Linked DNA regions of Leucothrix mucor DSM 2157. The protein of the gene in region 2 binds, or shares a complex with, the protein of the main gene of each other region. Links are inferred from orthologs where the notes say so. Each region holds a gene or a part of one and is shown on either strand. Other genes may lie near its edges. The genes, in order: uvrD and uvrB.

Evidence for each region.
Region 1: the proteins of uvrB (region 2) and uvrD are in contact, whole or in part, in a crystal structure (PDB 7EGT), measured with the Thermus thermophilus proteins. The link is inferred for Leucothrix mucor DSM 2157 from one-to-one orthologs. Residues at the interface, in WP_096411307.1 of Thermus thermophilus: Glu23, Leu25, Arg26, Asp27, Gly28, Glu29, Arg30, Phe31, Arg55, Glu326, Asp327, Phe328, Glu379, Ser382, Gln383, His398, Gly400, Arg401; in WP_096412145.1 of Thermus thermophilus: His654, Arg656, Phe657, Gln666, Asp668, Glu669, Lys680, Arg681, Leu682, Ser683, Lys685, Tyr686, Ala687.

The regions. Positions count from the first base shown.
Region 1 is NZ_ATTE01000001.1:117,453-121,804, reverse strand. What follows is about bases 1,356-4,352. They hold uvrD (DNA helicase II), read left to right. Parts: upstream 1,356-1,760; coding sequence 1,761-3,944; downstream 3,945-4,352. Other genes in these bases: LEUMU_RS0100550 (RelA/SpoT family protein), read left to right, coding at 4,194-4,352; LEUMU_RS0100560 (VanZ family protein), read right to left, coding at 1,356-1,584. Outside these bases: atpB (F0F1 ATP synthase subunit A), read right to left, coding at 1-525; LEUMU_RS0100565 (ATP synthase subunit I), read right to left, coding at 584-937; more of LEUMU_RS0100560, read right to left, coding at 1,174-1,355. UniProt on the Escherichia coli protein: A helicase with DNA-dependent ATPase activity. Unwinds DNA duplexes with 3'-5' polarity. Translocates on single-stranded DNA with 3'-5' polarity. Initiates unwinding more efficiently from a nicked substrate than double-stranded DNA.
Region 2 is NZ_ATTE01000001.1:1,894,160-1,911,800, reverse strand. What follows is about bases 14,421-17,370. They hold uvrB (excinuclease ABC subunit UvrB), read right to left. Parts: upstream 16,926-17,370; coding sequence 14,916-16,925; downstream 14,421-14,915. Other genes in these bases: LEUMU_RS0108415 (DUF4124 domain-containing protein), read left to right, coding at 17,029-17,370; LEUMU_RS27850 (outer membrane beta-barrel protein), read right to left, coding at 14,421-14,769. Also shown: LEUMU_RS0108490 (DUF1501 domain-containing protein), read right to left, coding at 1-494; LEUMU_RS0108485 (DUF1800 domain-containing protein), read right to left, coding at 512-1,807; LEUMU_RS0108475 (ankyrin repeat domain-containing protein), read left to right, coding at 2,173-4,578; LEUMU_RS0108470 (valine--tRNA ligase), read right to left, coding at 4,771-7,554; LEUMU_RS25215 (hypothetical protein), read right to left, coding at 7,707-8,009; LEUMU_RS0108460 (DNA polymerase III subunit chi), read right to left, coding at 8,023-8,442; LEUMU_RS0108455 (leucyl aminopeptidase), read right to left, coding at 8,442-9,908; LEUMU_RS27855 (CPBP family intramembrane glutamic endopeptidase), read right to left, coding at 9,941-10,684; LEUMU_RS0108445 (RDD family protein), read right to left, coding at 10,684-11,127; LEUMU_RS0108440 (anthranilate synthase component II), read right to left, coding at 11,124-11,714; trpE (anthranilate synthase component I), read right to left, coding at 11,716-13,197; rpe (ribulose-phosphate 3-epimerase), read right to left, coding at 13,358-14,056; more of LEUMU_RS27850, read right to left, coding at 14,179-14,420; more of LEUMU_RS0108415, read left to right, coding at 17,371-17,641. UniProt on the Escherichia coli protein: The UvrABC repair system catalyzes the recognition and processing of DNA lesions. A damage recognition complex composed of 2 UvrA and 2 UvrB subunits scans DNA for abnormalities.

The DNA.
Region 1 (4,352 bases), 1.8 Mb from region 2 along the record:
CAGACCTTTGCTCTTGATGTTGTAAAACATAATCAGGCAGAACACCATCAGAGCCAGTGCAAATGTTGTATCCAAGTTAGTCGTTGGTACGGCCTTGAAGTAAACGTGATGTGGGTCAACACCAAAGATACTGGCAACACCTGCAACAAAGGACGGTATCAAGTCTACTGGTATAATATCCATCGTGTTCATTAGGATAACCATAATGAAGATGGTAATAGCCAGAGGACCAATCCACTTGTCCGCGTCAGGAAATATATCTTTCACTTGTTGATTAACAAACTCAACGATTAGCTCGAGAATATTCTGCATTCCTGTTGGCTTATCTGGATCCAGATTTTTACCGACCTTCCAGGAAACAAATGCAAAAATACCTGCAAGAATTACAGTCACCAAAAAGATATCCCAAAAGAAAACACCGAAATCAACCAAAGACTCTGGCTTCCCTCCGATACTTCCATTTTGCAAATGGTGCTGTATATACTCAACAGGGCTCGAAATTGCTGGCGCATTAGCTTCGCTCACAATCTACCCACCTCTATAAAAGTTAATAATTCTGTCATTGCGCATACCATCTGCAATCCTATTTCGAGGACTGCTGTACGCCGCCAATCATATATCCCAACTGAGCCAACGCAAACGTTCCTAGCAGTGGGATTGGATTTAACTTAAGCAAACCCATGCCGACCACGAACATCGCTAGCACAAAAATAAATCGCTGGATCACTCCAACATAGAGAGTCATCACCCCAATATCAGGACTGTCTTCTGCCATCGCACTGGCAGAGCTCAAACGTCGTGATAGAAGAATAGTATTTGCCATTGCTACTGCGCCACCGAATAAGGCTGCAGTGAATGAGTCGCCACCCAAGGAGTAAAGTGTTGCCAAGATAGCAACCAGTACCAAGCTAGCCTGAATTGTTAGCAGTCGTTGCAAGTCCATTCCTCAGAGTGATATAGATATTGAACCCAAACAGGTTCTAAATAGTCAGCGCAGTATAAAGATAAGCCGTTTGACGGTCAACTACACAATTGCTGCGAACCAACTACAAAGCCCGCCAAATCTCGCTTTCAACACATTTCTGTCATATTAATACAGCTCACAAACCAGCAAATACAAGGCATGCAAAATAAGTATTACAAGGCCCAATAATTACCCTCAACTTATAGGGATTAAAGTCCGCGCCGATCCATCCAATAGACAATCTGCTTCAGAAGCCAATACAGCAACACGCCACCAACATCCGCTATCGCATCAAGCACTGAAAAACTACGGTCCGGACTAAAGTACTGAAGCACCTCAATCCCTATTCCGTAAACAATCAACGGCAAAGCCTTCCACAACCAAAATGGCTCACGCGAGGAAACCAAATCCACCAGCACCGCAAAACCAAAGAAAACGATGATGTGGATAACTTTATCATTGAGCTGAAGGCTTTCAGGAAACTCCAATGGCATTGTCGCCACTTTAATACCAGCCACCATCAGCAGCACCAACACCGCGAAAAAACTGTATTTAACGGGCTTAATACGCCGCAAATACCGCACCCAGACAATCCCTTGATGCACCAGATGCCGATACATTTTTACCACTCTGACAAACCTCTTAGCTCAATAAACCGGGCAAACCTTGCGACTACCCGTGACAACTGAATGAGCCTACCACAGGCCATAACGGATACACAGAAACTTAAATTCAAAATCAGTTAATTACGCCGCAACCGTGGCATATCACACCGCAAAACCGCTACAATTCGCAAATGGATGTTTCTCACTTACTCGATAGCCTCAACAAGCCACAGCGCCAGGCAGTTTCTGCCCCCGCTTCGCCCATTTTAGTCCTTGCCGGAGCCGGTAGTGGTAAGACCCGCGTCTTGGTGCACCGTATCGCTTGGCTAATACAAGTTGAACAGTGCTCCCCTTTCGGCATACTCGCGGTGACATTCACCAATAAGGCCGCCGCCGAAATGCGTGGCCGTATTGAGCAGCTTCTGGAAACACCAGCGGGCGGCATGTGGGTAGGCACCTTTCACAGCCTGTCGCATCGCTTATTGCGACGTCATTGGCAGGAAGCCAATTTGCCGCAACTCTTCCAGATTATCGACAGTGACGATCAACTAAGGCTCATCAAGCGCATCTCACGCAACTTAGGACTGGATGAAGCGCATTGGCCCGCCAGACAAACCCAATGGTTTATTAACGCTAGCAAAGACCGTGGCGAGCGCCCTCAGCACATCGAAGATAAGGGCGACCCTCACACCATGAAAATGCGTGAGCTGTATCAGGCCTATGAAACCAACTGCCAACAGTCCGGCGTCGTTGATTTTGCGGAGCTACTATTGCGCTCACTAGAGCTCTTACGGGACAACCCTGAGCTTCTCAGACAATACCGTCAGCGATTCAGACACCTACTGATCGACGAATTTCAAGACACCAATACACTGCAATACGCGTGGTTACGCCTGATTGCCGGTGACTCTGCACAACCCTTTGCGGTGGGCGACGACGACCAATCCATCTATGGCTGGCGTGGCGCAAAAATTGAAAACATTCAGAATTTTTCAAAGGATTTTCCCGACACCACGACAATTCGACTAGAGCAAAATTACCGTTCAACCGGCAACATTCTGGATGCGGCCAACGCACTGATTAATAACAACCAAGGGCGCCTAGGCAAGAAGCTATGGACCGACTCCGGCGAAGGCGAGCTAATCAAGCTATACGTTGCCAACGATGAAAACGACGAGGCACGTCATGTTGTTTCACGTATTCGCAACTGGGTACAGCAAGGCAATTCGCACCAGGAATGCGCAATCCTGTACCGTTCAAACGCCCAGTCACGCGTTTTTGAAAGCATCCTGATTGAAGCCGGCATTCCATACCGAATCTATGGCGGCCAGCGCTTTTTTGACCGTGCTGAAATCAAAGACGCCCTCGCCTATTTACGCCTGACTGCAAACCGCCACGACGACCCATCTTTCGACCGTGTCATTAACCAACCACCGCGCGGTATTGGTGACAAGACACTGACTGCGATTCGCGACTATGCACGTGACAGCCAATCCTCACTATGGCAAGCCACACACGCTCTACTCGAATCAAACTACTTTACTGCCCGAGCAGGCAATGCAGTTAGCAACTTCATTCGACTGATCGGCGAAATGGCCGAAAGCATTTCAGGCTTAGCGCTTGAGGAACAAGTTGATCACACCATCAAGCACACCCAACTTAAGCAGCACTACCTAAACAAAGACAAGGGCGACAAAGGCGAAGCGCGCATTGAAAATCTGAACGAATTGGTCTCGGCCGCACAAGGCTTTGAATATCGTCCGGAAGATGAGCATGCCAATATGGACTTCCTATCCGCATTCTTATCTCATGCCTCTCTCGAAGCAGGCGACAACCAAAGCAAAGCCGGAAACGATTGTGTGCAACTAATGACCCTACACGCATCCAAAGGACTGGAATTCCCACTGGTTTGCTTAGTGGGATTAGAGGAAGACTTATTCCCTAGCCAACAATCGGGCGAAGACTTAGGAAGAATGGAAGAGGAACGCCGCCTCTGCTATGTCGGCATCACTCGCGCGGAAAAACAGCTGGTCCTTTCCTACGCAGAGCAACGCCGCCTGTATGGAACAACCAATTACGGCGTGCCATCGCGCTTTATTCATGAGATCCCGGACAAGCTCGTTGAAGCAGTCAGACCAACCAGCGCGCCTTCCTGGTCACTGCCTTACCGGCCCGCAAATACTGCCCGCTCCAACAATGTCGGCAGTAACGAAACAGGTTTACATATTGGCCAACAGGTTACTCATAATAAGTTCGGGCTCGGAACCATCACCGACACCGAAGGCTCAGGCAGTCACGCCAGAGTGCAAGTCAACTTTGAGAACGCTGGCAGCAAGTGGCTGGTACTTACTTATGCCAACCTAAGCCCCGCCTGAGAGCAACATAATTGTAAAAAATAACAGCACAAATAGGCAAAACATATCTTGACGGCGTCTAGTTAGCATTCATTCGTTACGGAATATTCACCCCTAGCAACGGCAATCCTCTCCAATGAATGCTATACTCCACGCCAATAATATTACGAAACCCAACTACGCTACCGCAGCCACCGCAAGCCATTAGTGCTGCGAGCATCTGGCTAAAATCCGTCAGCAATCCATAACAAACTACCATGATATTCAAGCATGCAGCATAGCCAATTGAGCGATACGGTCCAACGTGGCCAGCAAGAGTGGGTTAACCACTTACACATTACTGACTCTGCCGAAGACAGAGACCAACTGGCACGTATTATCTCATCCATTCATGACGCCAAAGATGATATGGAAGATAACACCAACCCC
Region 2 (17,641 bases):
TTGAGCTTGCTGCTGCCTAATGGGCCTAAGCTAGAGCCATCGGGGCTCACGCAAATGCCGTGCAGTCCATCTTTATAACGTGGTAGTATTTGTGATAACCAGCCGTCTTCCAGGATTTGATTGGCATTGGAGCCAGTGTCCCAGATATCCATTGAGCGGAAGTGTGACAGGACTGGAGAGGGGTAACCGACACCCTGTATCCACGCCATCTGACCACGATTCCAATATGGCATTAAATCTTTTAAGTGAGGGTGTAAGCCCATCTCTTTTTCCAGCTTGAGTACCTTGCGCTCATCCAAGCGAATGGTTGGACGTTGCTCCCGGTATGCTGGGTCGGTATACGGTACTAAGGTATTAAACCCATCGTTACCCCCTTTAAGCTCAACGAATACCACGATTCTTTGTCGTGCAGGACGTTGTGCAAAAGCCATTTCCGGCATGATGCCTGCTGCAGAAATTAAGCTGGAATATTGTAAAAACTCTCTACGATCCATTGTGTTTACCCCGGCCGTTAGTTTACTTGAAATGCTGGATCCAGAACCAAAGCACGCACCAGACGCTGACGTCCGGGTTGGGTTGGTAATGGGTTGAGCGGGTTAACCGGTAGCAGCCATTGCACCAGTTCTTCATCGCTACAGTCAGGCATTTTGTCGATTAAGCGGCCATCATGACTTTGGCGAAGGTTGCCACGAGTCAGGTTGGTTAGAATACCGTTACGGCGCATGAGTGACTGGGTACTGATCCAGTTTTCTCCACCTTTCCAGCCTTTAACGCTAGGGTGTGCAAATAACGATTGCCCCATTAGTGCCAAGTTGTGCGACAAATCGCTGCGTTGCAGGCGATAAGGTAGCGTTCGCATCGTGCCGACAGTTAGCTCAATGGGTGATTTAATTAAGCCACCCATATTACTTGGGTGCCAAAACGGGTCACTACTGAGTACGGCCATTAATAGTGCGCTAATGTCGTAGTTAGACTGACGAAATATTTGAGCCCACTTGCGAGTATAGCCTTGGTTAGGGCGGGTAACACTAATGAACTCACTCCACATTTTTTCAGCAATGGTTTCTGCTGTGCGTGGGTGTTGTAACAAAATCTTTAAGATATCATCGCCGGTAAATGCGCCGCGCTTACCCATAAAGGTTTTAATACCGTTATCATGGCGCTCAGGGCGGTTGATGAATTTTCCGGTGCGATCATCGATGCCCCAGCCAGTAAAGGCTCTGGCGGCTTCTTTGATATCGCGCTCGGTGTAGTACTGCGTTCCACCTAGGGTGAATAACTCCAGTACTTCACGAGCAAAATTTTCGTTTGGATCTTCTTTAACGTTCTTATAACCATCTAAGTAGACCAGCATGGCGGGGTCTTTAGCGACCGCGAATAGCATTTGCCCGTAGTTACCCAGTGCGTGGCGACGTAGCATGACATTCTGCTCGTAAAGCACGCTTGGTTGTTTGGTCTGGTCGATAGATGATGGAAAGTGATTGTGCCAAAACAGCGTCATTCGCTCTAAGAATGGTGTTTTGGTCGTTAGCATGTGATTAACCCACCAAGTCTGAATCACGGCACCTTCTTTTTTGGACATGCGCTGCATATTACGCTGGCGACTCATCGAGTTGCGGTTAGCAATCGTTTTTGCCCAAGGTGTAGTGCGTGGTGCTGGTGGTAAGTTGTAATTTACGTATCTTAAAACATGAATAACAGCTTCTTGTAAGCTTAAATTTTTATACCGCTGAATCATGTCCCATTCTGCGCCAATACCGGTTCTTGAGACCAGGTGGCGGGCTCTGATAGGTCCTAGCTTCCCCATTATACTAATACTCGCATTATTTTAGTTATTGCAGGTTGTGACAATAACATTTTCATTTGGTTCACGTGGAATATAGATAAATTTGCGTTGCGTTACTAATTCACTATTTAACAAGTGCTGATCAAACAAATCTATGACGACCAAAAACCATTGATAATTATTGGCCATTAAACTTAGATTAAGGTTTGTATGTTGCCTTAAGAAACAGATACATACCTTTTGTTTGGTGATATTTATTAAACGTCTCTGTTAATAGCGAGTTGATGCTACCAATAATTAATGGTTTTTTCCGTTACGGTACGTAAAAATTTGATTAATATATGTTAATCTCGCCCACAAAATAATGTGCATATCAAGGACGACTCATGCAACAACCATTAGCTAACGGCATTTTTATAGACAAACGGTTTAACATACAAAAGCAGCTGGCCGATAATCTTTGTAATTATTGCTATCTTGCATTAGATACCACGCAGGACGATCGCTCGGTAGTTTTATCGTTTCCTAAAACTGAATTGTTGATTATTCCCGGATTTAATGCCGCATTTAAAGATGCTTGGGAGCATTTATCCCGCGCTCGTTTAAATGGAATGGTTAAAATAATTGGGGGTGGTATATATGAGTCACATCCGTATGCAATATTACAACACACTAATCACCCAACACTGCTGCAATTAGTTAAAGAAGCGGGTGGTGAGCAGCCCCCGGAAACCGTTTTGAATTGGGCAACGCCGTTGGCGGTTATCCTTGATGAATTGCATCAAGCGGATTATGTGCATAGCCATATACGTCCTGACTCAGTACAAATAGGCTCTCAGCAGCAAATTATTATCGGTGATTTTATTACTGAATTTGCTTTGCAGCGTTTAGGAAAGTTTAAGGACGCATTAACAACGCTTAATGCCTCGGATTATTTATCGCCTGAATTTATTAAAAGTAATTACTCGGGTAGTTATGACCAATATCTTTTGGCGACGCTTATTTATTGGGCTTTATCCGGTAAAGCACCTTTTGCTTCAGATTTGGGTGAAGATTACCGGATGCGGGTGGCAACCACGCGTGTTCCGTCGTTGCCGGTCACTCAGGCTTATTCGCAATTGTTTGTTGATGTTTTAGATCAGGCATTGGAAAGAAACCCAACAAAGCGCTTTGCCCATTGCCGTGAGTTTGTGAATAGTTTGCAGACTGCTTTGCAAGCTGAGCCATCGGTAGAACCAGAACCTGTCGGCCAGAAAGCTGTTGCTTCTGAACAGCCTGCTCAGCCAAAACAAGCTAAGTCACCGTTAGTTGGTATGAAGGCGGTGGCTATTGAGACGGTATCTGAAAGGCCCAAAGCGAATCCATCGAAAGCAGCAGCGTTGAGTGATGAAGCCATTATTGCTGAGCGAGCTTATCAAGAGCCTGCAGAGAAGACGGGCAAGAAGCATCTCTTATGGTGGCTGGTTGTGTTAGTTGGTGTTGCTGGTACGGCGTATACAATGCTTAATTCACATGATGCGGATCAGATTACTGCTAATAGTACGCGTAATGCCGAACCTGCTGCTGTGGAATCTCAGTCAGGAGAAGTTGGGTCAGTAGGTGTTGCGGAACAGAGTGTTTCAACTGGCTCTATTGCAGAAGTTACTGAGGTAGGTGCTACTTCATCTAGCTCTGATTCTGCTTCAGTTGACTCAGCGCCGGGTGATGTTGTTGCTGATTCTGTAGTAGATGCTAGCGAGGAGTCTGCAGATCAAGCTATTGATTCAGCGTCTGCGTCAGTGGGTACTGCTTCGGATACCAGTGAAGCCACAGAAACATCAGATTTAAATAGTAATGCTGTACTGCAATCCGAAGATCCCGTTGCTGATCCGGAGCAACTTTCCGTTAATTCACTTGAGTCAGAAGCTAGTCAAGAGAGTGGGTCAACTCAAAGCAGCACCGAAGCCTTTTTATCAGAATCAGCTGACCCTGATCAAGTGGCGGATTCTAGCCCTGATAGCTCAGGCCTAGAGGCTCAGGTTGCTTCAGGCTCGGAGGCTAATGAAGTGGTTACCGCAGAGAATGATCAGGCGGTTGATAATGAAGCTTCGCAAGAGCCAACGGTGGTCGATACCCGTGTTAATGCAGCAAGGCCTGAGTGGGAAGAGCAGTTATTAGCTTCCGAAATTGCAGCAGCGCAGGCTTTAATTAATGAGGTAAGTGCTCCGGCAGTTACTGGCAGTGCAGAGAGTAATGGTGCTAATACATCGCCTCAAAATACCCAAAGCACAACACCAGTGGCTCCTGCTGTGACTCCATCGCCAGTAGGGGCGACCACTCAGTCGCAGTCTCGTTCAAGAAATACCGCACAGTCGTCGGTTTCCAATCAGGCTGTCACTACGGCACAATCTACATCAAACACGAATGCATCAGCTCAAAGTTCACCACAAACCGAGCGCGAGCGAATCCGTGCCATCAAGGCTCGGGAGTTGGCTCGCATAAAAGCCATTACCGATGACTGTGTGATTGGTGGGAAAATGCATCGAGAAGCAGCTGTGGGTAATTTAGCGTATGTGAAAAACTGTATGTCAGTTGGTGTAAGCCCTGATATTACGCAAAGCAACCGTTGGACTGTGTTACACATTGCTGCTCGAAGTGGATACCTAAACATGGCTAAACTATTAGTGGCCCAAGGCGCTCAAGTGAATGCAAAAGCGGCTGATGGTAGTACGCCTCTGGATATGGCTATTGCTGCCAGACATCCTAGTTTAGAAAGATTTATTCTTTCCCGTGGCGGTGTACGCTCCAATTAATTAGATCCTGGACTGCTAAATTTGGTATTTGAGTTAAACTATTGAAAGATTAGCTAACTGCTAACGTGGCGGGGAGCTTAATAGTACCAATTGCTGATACTTAATTTAGCTAAATCACAAGTATAAAAAAGCCCGGTTTCTGAGTGATCAGGCCGGGCTTTTTTATTGCTTCAAATACCTTGCAGATACTTGTTACATCGTTTCGATCTTAACCAGCTGCTGCTGAAGTTGGTCCAGTGCTGCTTGCTGGGTTTCTGCTTGCTGGCGAACCTGAGCAACCACATTTTCCGGAGCCTTATCCGTAAAGGCAGGATTATTCAGACGGCCTAAAACACCTTGCAGTGCTTTATTGATCTTCTCGATTTCACGGGTCAGGCGAGCTGTTTCAGCCGCTTTATCGATCAAGCCTGCCAATGGAATCAGAATTTGCATTTCACCAACAAGGGCCGTTGCAGATTCTGGTGCTGCTTCATCAGTGGCTAACCATTGCACTGACTCTACTTTTGCCAGAGACAGAATTTCACGCTCGCATTGTGTGTATTGCTTCTGGTCCTGCTCGGTCCAGTTGCTAATCAATACGGGTAGCGCTTTGCCCGGCTTAATATCCATTTCAGAGCGAATCTTGCGAATGCCGACAATGAATTCTTGAGCCCATTCCAGATCGTGCTGTGCTTGCAAGTCGATTAGCGCCGGATCAGCAACAGGGTAGCCCTGTAGCATGATAGTGTCTTTATCGATTTCCAGTAGTGGTTTAATAGACTGCCAAATCTCTTCCGTAATATACGGCATGATTGGGTGCAGCAGGCGCAGTAAGGATTCAAACACGCTAACTAAGGTATGACGTGTGCCATGCTTAGCCGCTTCACCTACATCATCCGCAAACAGCACTGGCTTTGAAAGCTCCAGATACCAATCGCAATACTCATGCCAGGTGAACTCGTAAAGTGCTTTGGCTGCTAAATCGAAGCGGTAGGTATCAAAGTGCCCGGCAACTTCGGTCGCAGTGTGCTGTAAACGAGAAACAATCCAGCGATCAGCCTGAGAAAGTTCGCGTGCAGGATTATGCAGTCCGATATCTTTTTCATCAGTTTGCATTTGCACATAGCGAGCGGCATTCCACAGCTTGTTACAGAAGTTGCGGTAACCTTCGATGCGCTGTAAATCAAAACGAACATCGCGGCCCGTCGTCGCCAGTGCGGCAAACGAAAAGCGCAGAGCATCCGTTCCGAACGCTGGAATTCCATCAGGGAATTGGCGTTCAGTGGCTTTGGCGATGCTTTGCTTTTTGTGATCCTGCATCAGGTTGCTGGTGCGCTTTTCCAGTAGATCAGGTAGCGAGATGCCATCGATAACATCCAATGGATCGATTACATTACCTTTGGATTTGGACATTTTCTGTCCTTCGGCATCACGTACCAATCCGTGGATATACACTTCATGGAAGGGCACTTCGCCATCCATAAACTTCAGACCAAACATAATCATCCGGGCAACCCAGAAGAAAATGATGTCAAAGCCAGTCACCAATACATTGGTTGGGTACCAAGTTTTCAGCGCTTCAGTTTGTGACGGCCAGCCTAAAGTAGAGAATGGCCATAGGGCAGAGGAGAACCACGTGTCCAGTACGTCATCATCCTGACGTAACGCAATGTCAGCGGCCAGATTGTATTTGCTGCGAACGATCTCAGCAGTTTTACCGACATAAACTTTGCCATCATCGGCATACCACGCCGGGATGCGGTGTCCCCACCACAGTTGACGAGAAATACACCAGTCCTGAATGTCATTCATCCAGCTGTAGTACATATTCTTGTAGCTGTCGGGTACAAAGCGAATGCGGCCGGACTCAACTGCTTCAATCGCAGGCTTAGCCAGTGGTGCAATTTTCACATACCACTGATCAGTCATATAAGGCTCAACAACTGTGCCGGAACGATCACCACGCGGAACCATCAACGTATGATCTTTGATTTCTTCCAGTAAGCCCAGCTTATCTAAATCAGCAACAATGACTTTACGTGCATCAAAGCGATCTAAACCTTGATAGGCTTCAGGTGCCTTTTCATTAATCTGTGCACTGTCATTGAAAATATTGATCATTTCCAGTGAGTGACGTTTACCCACTTCATAGTCATTGAAGTCGTGAGCAGGGGTGATCTTTACGCAACCTGTACCTTTTTCAGGGTCGGCATAATCATCGCCTACAATCGGAATCAATCGACCCACTAATGGCAGTTTTACATGCTTGCCAATCAGGTGCTGATAACGAGGATCCTCTGGGTGGACAGCTACGGCCGTATCGCCGAGCATCGTCTCCGGACGTGTCGTGGCAACAATTAGGTATTCTTCAGTAGCATTGCCTTGATCATCAGCTAAAGGATAGCGGAAGTGCCACATGTGGCCAGCTTCTTCTTCATTTAGCACTTCAAGGTCAGAGAGGGCTGTGTGTAATACGGTATCCCAGTTAACCAAACGCTTACCGCGATAGATTAAGCCTTCATCGTACAGGCGCTCGAATACATCACCAACGGCTTCTGAAAGCCCTTCATCCATGGTGAAGCGCTCACGCGACCAGTCAGGTGAGGCACCTAAGCGACGTAGCTGATTGGTAATCGTGCCACCAGATTCTTCTTTCCACTCCCACACCTTCTCAACAAAGGCTTCACGACCCAAGTCATGGCGTGTTTGGCCTGCGGCATTTAGTTGACGCTCGACTACCATTTGAGTGGCGATACCCGCATGGTCGGTACCTGGCTGCCAAAGCGTTTGATCACCTTTCATGCGGTGATAACGAATCAGCGAATCCATAATGGTATCTTGGAATGCGTGACCCATGTGCAAAGTTCCGGTCACATTCGGTGGCGGAATCATAATGCAGTAGGGGTTACCGTCACCCGTTGGTTTGAAATAGCCCTGTGCTTCCCAGTGCTTATACCAACGTTGCTCAATTGCTTGCGGGTTATACGTTTTATCCATGCGAATATTATGTAGTCTGGTCTTGAAAGGGAGAAATTATAGCCCGAATCAAGGCCAGACGTCAGTGCTTATTCTCACTTCAAATTGAGGATGACAATTTTATTGAATGGCTTTGTTTTTAGAGATTAGATTGATTGCCTGGTTACCAGCGATTATGACAAGCCTTTATCGTCAGTCGGTGGTTTTCTGGGGCTGCCTTTAATGCGCTGCGCCTGGGGTGTTTTACCACGATTGGCTTCGGCACGAATGGCATAGGCACGACTTTGCGAGCCCATGGTATCTTGTCCAATGGCAGATTCTAGTTCATCAATACGCAAATTGAGCGCATCTACATAATTATTAGCTTGTGAATTTGCACGATCATTGGCTTGTTGCCGGAGTCGGGGGTTTCCGGGCACAACCAGATCAGAAATCACAGGAATATGAGCAGATGCTTTCGACGGGGGATTCGACATCTTAACAACTTCCTTACAGTTGGTAGTACTTGAGAGTATACCCCCGATCTCGATAATAGGCATATCTTTTGCGACCATCGGTCAATATCTCGGGGGACTGATCAATAATTTCGCCCATTTTCGCAAATCTCGAAAAAAATCCGGGCTGGTCATTAGAGATATTTATTAAGTAGTCGCAGTGCTCTAAAGGTTCATAATCGTGGGCGATCGTGACCTTCTCCTGCTTCACATTTTCGATCAATGCGTGAGGAATAAAGCTGGAAGGGTGCCAGGTCCAGAGTAGATCATCCAGCTGGCGTGACGTAGCTAAAGAGTCTGTATGCACGTGCACATGCAGACCCTTGTCGTGAGCTTTTTGGATCAGTCGACAGGCTACCAACAGCCTGTCGCGCAATCCTTCTTGCTTACTGACGTAAAAACTAATTTCTGTCATTAAGCCTGATCAATCAGAAATTGTGTCAGCAATGGAACCGGACGGCCCGTTGCATCTTTGCCAGTCCAAGCGGTACCGGCAACATCCAAGTGCGCCCAGCGATAGTCTTTAGTGAAGTGACTCAGGAAACAGGCCGCAGTAATAGTACCTGCTGCCGGACCACCGATATTACCAAGATCAGCATGTGCACTTTTCAGTAGCTTCTTATAAGACGCGTGTAGCGGTAACTGCCATGCCGTATCACCAATCGTTCTGCCGGATTTAAGGATATCGTCTGCCAGTTCCTGATCATTGGCAAGCAGGGCGCAGATGTCACGGCCTAGTGCTACGATGCAAGCGCCGGTCAGTGTCGCGATATCAATCACGAGCTTCGGCTTGTATTTGCCAACATAAGTCAGTGCATCACACAACACCAAGCGACCTTCCGCATCAGTATTTAAGACTTCGATGGTGGTGCCAGACATAGATTTAACGATGTCGCCAGGGCGAGTAGCACGAGCGCTTGGCATATTCTCAACTGCACCGATGACACCGACGACGTTGATTGCCAGCTTCATTTCAGCACAAGCTTTTACTGAGCCAAACACACTCGCCGCGCCGCCCATGTCGAACTTCATCTCGTCCATGTTCAAGCCAGGCTTTAATGAAATACCGCCCGTATCAAAGGTCACGCCTTTACCCACTAGAGCGATAGGTGCTTGATCATCTGCTGCGCCATTGTACTTCAAGACGATTAGTTTAGCTGGCTGGTCGCTACCTAGGCTAACGGACAATAAAGAGCCCATGCCCAGCGTTTCCATATCGGCTTCTTCTAAGATCTCAACGCTTAAGTTTTCAAATTGAGTTCCCAGATCTTTGGCCGCTTCTGCCAAGTAGGTTGGGTGGCAAATGTTGCCTGGCTGATTCGATAGGTCACGAGCGAATGCACTACCTGCTGCAATCCCTTCGGCTTGTACCAGAGTCCCGCTAGCATCTGCAACCGCGGCCGTGAATGCAATAACCAAGCCTTGCTTTAATGGTGCTTCATTATTTTCAGTTTTGTGTACAGTGAACTGGTAGCGTGCATCTGCCGCACTCAGAATGCTTTGCATGACAACGGCATCCGCCTGATCAGCAAACTCATCGCCTAAGTACGACACAATGACTTCAATGTTTTTGTTAGCCAGTTTGCTCATGGCCGCTTTAACTGCATCACCCAGTTTAAACACATCAAACTCAGCTTTATCGCCACAGCCGACCAGTAAAGTGCGCTTGCACTGAAGGCCTGCCACGTCATACAGCATCAGTGATTCATCAGTTTTACCCGTGAAGTCACCATATTCCAGAAAGGCTTTGATTGCGCCGTTGCTTGCTTTATTCGCCACTTCTGCGGCTGCAGAAAGCGTGTTGTCGGCATATACGGCTAATAGTAAGCAGTCTCCCTCAGCCTGATTGACGGGAAGGTTGCTTTTAAAAGAGTTGTTCATTGGGCTTCCTGTTGTGTTGTTGTGCGTGGGCGTTATTTTGCCACGCTTTCCGCCGTCATTGCTATTTGTACGATGGCGAATAGATTATTGAGCATATGTAAAATAATAGGGACATAGAGCGACTTGCTGGCGACGCGGGAGATAGCGAGCACAGTGCCGAGTAAGAACACAAAGATCAGTTCAAACGAGCCATATTGCTGGTGGATAATAGCCCACAGTGCCGAGCTCATGACTATAGCGCCACCGGTTCCCAATGTGCTGTTACGCAGGCCGGTAAAGATAAACCCACGAAATAGTAGCTCTTCAAAAATGGGCGCGACTACTGCAATTGCAAAAACCAGTAAAAGCACATTATCGCAGGACTGCCAGACTTGTAGCATAAAGTCTGATTGCTCGTGCGAAATCAACCAAGTCATCAAGGTAAAGGCCAGCGTAATTGCCACGACGACTAAAAACCAGTTGAATAGATCGCGCTTTAAAAATGGCTCCAGCCCAAAATAGGGCTTAACTGGAATCCCTCGCAGAAAGACAAGCAAAACCAGCATCGCGCCAGCAATCAGTCCACCAAAAATCTCAGATAGACTGACCACCATGGCATCATACTGCAAGCCAATTAGGAGCTCGGTACGGTCAGCATCCGGCTGCTTGAGCATTTGTGCTTCAGCAAAGTTAACCAGTACGGAGTACTGTATAAAGCCCAAGACCAGCACGACCAAAAATGATAGCCATAGCGTCTGTGCCACACCAATCGTCTTTGGAGAAGTTTGCGGTTCCATTATCTTATATCAATCAGGTAAGAGTGAGAGGCTTTGTCATGCCAAGCCTGCTTGTCTTTGTCGATTAATGACCACAGGTATCCTGCGCCGAGTGGCACCCAGCTGACGATCGAGTAGCAGAAACGTAAAAAAGCCTGTCCCCAAGAAATAGTCATACCATCTTGGCGAATCAGTTTGACTTTCCAAGCACGCATACCCAATGTTTGGCCGCCATGAATCCAAAACCAAGCAAAGAATAGATAAGCCAGTAGCACCAGATAAACAAAAAACACTTTAGCGGCAATGCTGCCGGCGGGCACATTTTCAAGGCCCATTGCTAACATCATGCCTTTCATGCTGAGCATGCCAGCAACAAACAAAAACGATACCACCAACATGGAGTCGTAAAAAATCGCGCCGATGCGTCTTAAAAAGCTCGCTGGCAAATAGCCTGTAGTACTCATGTGCGTGGCTTGCCCTCTAAAAAGTTGCGTAACATATCGTGACCGTGTTCGCTGAGGATGGACTCCGGATGAAATTGTACGCCTTCGATATCCAGCGTTTTATGACGAAGTCCCATGATCTCGTCAATCGAGCCATCTTCGTTTTCAGTCCATGCGGTGATTTCCAGGCAATCCGGAAAGCTTTCATGCTCAACAACCAGTGAGTGGTAGCGGGTAGCAACGAACGGGTTGCTCAGGCCAGAAAATACACCCACACCGGTATGGTGAATAGGCGAAGCTTTACCATGCATGATTTGTTTCGCACGAATCACCTTGCCGCCGAACGCTTGGCCAATGGCTTGATGACCAAGGCACACGCCAAATAACGGCAGCTTGCCAGCAAACTCATCAATGGTATCCAGCAGAATACCGGCTTCAGATGGCGTGCAAGGGCCGGGTGATAGCATAATGCGCTCCGGCTGCATGTCATGAATTTCCTGCAATGTCACTTGATCGTTACGGCGTACCACAACATCCGCGCCCAGTTCGCCTAAGTACTGAACCAGGTTGTAGGTGAATGAATCATAGTTATCTAGCATTAGAATCATTTTAATGTACTCCCTTGTCCAAGCCTTTATTTAACTCGGCGACTGCGCTGATAATGGCTCGCGCTTTGTTCATGGTTTCATCCCATTCAGACTGCGGTACGGAGTCATAAACGATACCGGCACCCGCCTGAATGTGTAGCTGCTTATCTTTGATTACTGCGGTGCGAATAGCGATCGCAGTATCCATATTGCCATTCCAAGAGAGATAGCCAACTGCACCAGAATAGATGCCGCGCTTAATGGGCTCTAACTCATTGATGATTTGCATCGCGCGTACTTTAGGTGCACCACTTACGGTACCGGCAGGGAAGGTCGCACGCAGTACATCCATCGCGCTCATTTCAGGGTTCAGTTTGCCGCAGACATTGGAAACGATGTGCATAACGTGAGAGTAACGCTCTACGCACATGTTTTCAGTGAGCTCAACCGTACCAATTTGACTGACGCGACCAGCATCATTGCGGCCTAAGTCAATGAGCATCAAGTGTTCGGCAAGCTCCTTTGGATCGCTTAGTAGCTCTTCTTCAAGGCGCTTGTCGTGTGCTTCATCAGCGCCACGGCGGCGAGTTCCGGCAATTGGACGCACGGTGACTTCTTCATCTTCCAGTCGAACCAGAATTTCCGGTGACGAGCCAACAATCTGGAAATCGCCCAGTTGCAGGAAGTACATGTATGGGGAAGGATTCAGGCTACGTAGCGTACGATATAAGTCGAGTGGTGATGCGGTAAACGGAATCGTCAGGCGTTGAGAAATGACCACCTGCATGACATCGCCTTCGCAAATGTATTCGCGTGCATCGCTCACTGCTTGTTTAAAGTCCTCTTCCGGGAATGAAGAAATAAAGTCAGACTCTTTGGTCGCCACTTCATCCGGAATATGATCCAGTGGATAGCTTAGTGGCTCACGTAATTTTTCATGCAGCGCTTGTAGGCGTGCTTGGGCAGTGTCATAGCCATCGGCATCCGCATGTACAACCAGATAGAGTTTGCCGCCAAGGTTATCAAATACCACCACTTCTTCAGATACCATAAGTAGGATATCGGGTGTGTCAATTGTGTCGGCTTTTTTCAGATCTGCAAGTTTAGGCTCGATATAGCCAATAGTTTCATAGCCAAAGTAACCCACTAAGCCGCCAGTAAAGCGAGGCAGCTCAGGTACTTCAGGGACTTTGAATTCGGCTTGCAGGGTCTCAATCCAATCCAGAGGGTCGGCAACTTCAAACTGCTCGCTGACGGTGTCATTCAGGCGAATTTCAACCTGATGGTCGCGAATATGGATCGTCTTTTGAGTGGGTAAGCCGATAATGGAATAACGACCCCATTTTTCACCGCCCTGAACAGATTCAAACAAATAGCTGTATTGGCCATCTGCTAGCTTGAGATAGGTGCTTAGTGGGGTGTCCAAATCCGCCAGAACTTCACGGATTAATGGAATGCGATTAAAGCCCTGCGCGATGTAGGACTGAAAAGTCTCTCTTTTCATGAATATAAACCTGTTGAAGCAATTAAATAGGTAAAAAAGCTAATCTAAAAGAAGCTTCACCATCGCCAATGTTTGTACAGATTTAATCTCATGTTATGGGTTTCCTGTTGTATGTCATGAGTCTAACGTTTCCCAATCATTATGTCACGTATCAAGCAGTTCAGATTTTGGCTAGTGCCAGTTGCTCGCGGAAGGCTTTGCAAATAGAGTCGTAGTGGTTCGGATCGTCTTTATTGGCCGCGCCGAAAATAGCTGAGCCAGCCACAAACGTGTCCGCACCTGCTGCTTTAATTTCAGCAATATTGTTGGCTTTAACGCCACCATCGACTTCCAAACGAATATCATAACCAGAGTCATCAATCAGCTTTCTGGCTTGTGCCAGTTTGACCAGAGTGGAGGGGATAAATGATTGACCGCCAAAGCCAGGGTTAACTGACATTAAAAGGATTAGGTCAACTTTATCCATCACATATTCCAGCACATCGAGGGAGGTAGCCGGATTGAATACTAAACCTGCTTTACAGCCATGATCTTTGATCAGTTGCAGGCTGCGGTCGATGTGCTCGGAGCTTTCAGGGTGGAAGGAGATGTAGCTGGCACCCGCATTAGCAAAATCAGGGATAATCCGGTCAACGGGCTTTACCATTAAATGCACATCAATGTCTGCAGTAACGCCATGCTTGCGTAAAGCCTCACAAACCAAGGGGCCAATGGTCAGGTTAGGCACGTAATGGTTGTCCATTACATCAAAATGCACCATATCCGCACCGGATCGCAGTACGTTATCAACTTCCTCGCCCAGTCGTGCAAAGTCCGCAGAAAGAATGGATGGGGAGATACTGTCGCTTTGTCGTGCCATGGCAAATCCGTGATGATATTTGAGAAACGGCTAATGTACTCGAAATCGACGTTTATTGCATCGCTGAAAACAAAAAAGGCAGCCACTTGGGCTGCCTCTGTGCATTTTATGTTGAGTTGGGTTTAGAAGGTTTGCATCTCAATACCCAGACTCATAGTAGTCACATCGCTATCACGACCATCGCTGGTAGTAACGCCGGTGATGTTTTCCCACTCGGCACGAATTTTCATGTTTTCGTTTAGCGCGACTTTAGCGCCGAAGCCATAGCTCATGCCAAAACCGCTGTCATCGCCATCGGAATTGTCGCTGCTCCAACTAGCAATACCGACTTTACCTAGCGCTTCAACGGAGTCATTGATTTGATATTTACCAACGCCGCTCAGGGATAGGGCAGACATTTCAGCTGTTTCAGTGGACTCAGACGTTGTGCGATTGATATCGCCAAGGCTGTGATACGTGACTTCAGCATCCAGCATTGAATTGATTTTGTAGCCACCGTAGACTTTCCAGGAAGTGTCTTCGCCATTACAGCTTTCAGCCGTGCCACAGAAACCGTCTGCTTCAGATTGGCCAAATGCGCCACCGAAGAATACATCTTCAAAAAACTCGCCGCCGTTAGTAGACGCGTTATCGATGAATTCAGCATGGGCAGGCATAGCTGCAACCGCAGAGAATAATACAGTGACTAAACCGATTTTATTAATAGTTTTCATAGTCGGGGATTCCAATTTGTAGGGGTTCTTTTTATTTTTGATTACCAGTTTACCAGCACTGGATTTTACCAGAGATTAAATAGTAGCCACTACCTTTGGAGTCTGTAAATAAACAGTCGACCAGCGGAGTCACCGCTAGTCTGGTATTACATTAGCGCTTGCTCCTTGAGCTTGGTGATCTCATCACGAGTATTCGCCGCTTCCTCAAATTCCAGATTTTTAGCATGCTCAAACATCTTCTTTTCTAGCTGAGCAACCAGCTTAAGCGCCTTGTCTGGGGTGAGTGATTTGTACTCTGTGGTATCTTCGGCGACTTTGCGAGGCTGCTGTCCACGTTTGGTTGAGCGGCCTTGGCTGTAAGCGCCTTCCATAATGTCAGCAATGCGTTTAACGATGGTTTTCGGCGTAATATTATTAAGCTTATTGTGTATTAGCTGCTTAGAACGACGGCGCTCGGTTTCATCTAGTGCGGCTTGCATAGAGCGGGTAGTGCGATCGGCGTATAGAATGGCCCGACCTTCAATATTACGCGCGGCTCGTCCAATGGTTTGGATTAAAGATCGCTCAGAGCGCAGGAAGCCTTCTTTGTCGGCATCCAGAATCGCCACCAAGCTAACTTCTGGCATATCCAAGCCTTCACGTAATAAGTTGATGCCGACTAGGGCATCAAACTCACCCAGTCGTAAATCTCGGATAATTTCAACGCGCTCCACCGTATCAATGTCGGAGTGCAGATAACGGACTTTAATGCCATGCTCCATCAGATAGTCTGTGAGATCTTCTGCCATTCGCTTGGTTAGCGTAGTGATCAATACCCGCTCGTTCTTGGCAGCCCGAATATTGATTTCTGACATCACATCATCAACTTGCGAGGCAACCGGGCGGATTTCTACGGTTGGGTCAATCAATCCCGTTGGGCGCACCACCTGTTCGGCTACATTATCTGAGTGTTGCTTTTCATATTCTCCGGGTGTGGCGGAGACATGAATGGTTTGTGGAATAATGCGTTCAAACTCATCAAAGCGTAGCGGGCGATTATCAAGTGCTGAAGGAAGTCTGAAGCCATATTCGACCAAATTGTTTTTACGCGAGCGGTCACCTTTATACATAGCCCCGATTTGTGGCACCGTGGCATGCGACTCATCAATAACAACTAAGGAGTGTGGTGGAAGGTAGTCAAATAAACACGGTGGTGCTGCCCCTGCAGGTCTTCCGGATAGATAGCGCGAATAGTTCTCGATACCAGAGCAATAGCCAACTTCCATAATCATTTCAATGTCGTATAGCGTACGCTCTTGCAGGCGTTGGGCTTCCACCAAACGACCATTCGTATTTAGTACTTCGAGACGCTCGCGTAATTCATCTCGAATTTTCTCAACAGCTTCCAGCAAGGTATCGCGGGGGGTTACGTAGTGTGTTTTCGGGTAGATGGTTAAGCGGGGTACTTTTCGCAATACTTCACCAGTTAACGGGTCGAAATAGCTCAGTTGCTCAATTTCATCATCAAACAATTCAATGCGCACCGCTTCGATTTCAGAATCCGCCGGATGCACGTCGATCACCTCACCACGCACCCGGTAAGTACCGCGCGATAATTCAAGGTCATTACGAGTGTATTGGAGTTCAGCTAATCGTCGTAACACGCTGCGCTGGTCGATATGTTCACCACGATCCAAGTGCAGCATCATCTTTAGATAGGATTCCGGATTACCCAAGCCATAGATCGCCGATACGGTGGCGACGATAATAACGTCCTTGCGCTCAATAAGGGCCTTGGTGGCTGATAAACGCATTTGCTCGATATGATCATTAATCGAGGCATCTTTTTCGATATAAACACCGGAGGCGGGTACATAGGCCTCTGGCTGGTAATAGTCATAGTAAGAGACGAAATATTCCACTGAGTTATTAGGGAAAAACTCTTTCATCTCGCCATATAGCTGAGCGGCCAGCGTTTTGTTGTGGGCCATTAAGATGGTCGGGCGCTGAGTCTGCTCGATAATATTGGCGATGGTAAAAGTCTTTCCCGAGCCCGTTACGCCTAGCAGTGTTTGATGCAGCAAGCCATCATTCAGGCCCTCGACTAATGAGGCAATAGCTGTTGGTTGGTCACCGGCTGGTTGATAGCTTGTGTGGAGCTTAAACTGTGTTGACATAGGCGTAGTGGGTGCAGCTCATGCTTTCGTCGGAAACCGCATGGCCGTCTCAATCCTTATGATAGTATGACTAGTAATACTAACAATTATACCCCTGATTATCATGACTTCAATTAAGCTTATCGCTTTGTGCCTTCTCTTAGGTTCTAGTGCCGCACAAGCCAGTATGTACCGCTGGGTTGATGAGGCAGGTAAAGTACATTTCTCGGATAAAGTTCCTCCCGCAATGGCTCAGAAAGGGCATACCTCGTTAAGCAATAATGGCCTGACTTCGGAGCAGGTGAGTTCAGCGGAAGATTTACGTAAAAAGCACGCAGAAGAGCTGGAAAAGCGTGAGGCACATGCTGAAATGACTGAAGCTCAGGCTTTAGAAGAAGTGCAGCGTAAAAAAGATGAGCAGCTAATGGCGACTTATGCCAGCCGTGACGAGCTTGTCTCTGCTTATAATAAGAAATTATCCTTAATCGATCAAAGTTTTGGGATTTTGTCAGCGCGTGATGAAAGCCTGACTCAAAAAGTGCTTAGCCTCAAGCGTCAGTATAAATCAACCAAAGATCAGTTAACGCGTGACAACTTGCTGATGCAAGTGACAAATGCTCAGGGAAGCTTGGCAGATTATCGCAAAGCCGCTACTGAGAATCGCGCTGAACGTGATGTAATCTCTAGCGAATACCGGGAAAACTTGATTCGATTTGATAAGCTGGCCAAACAGAGTC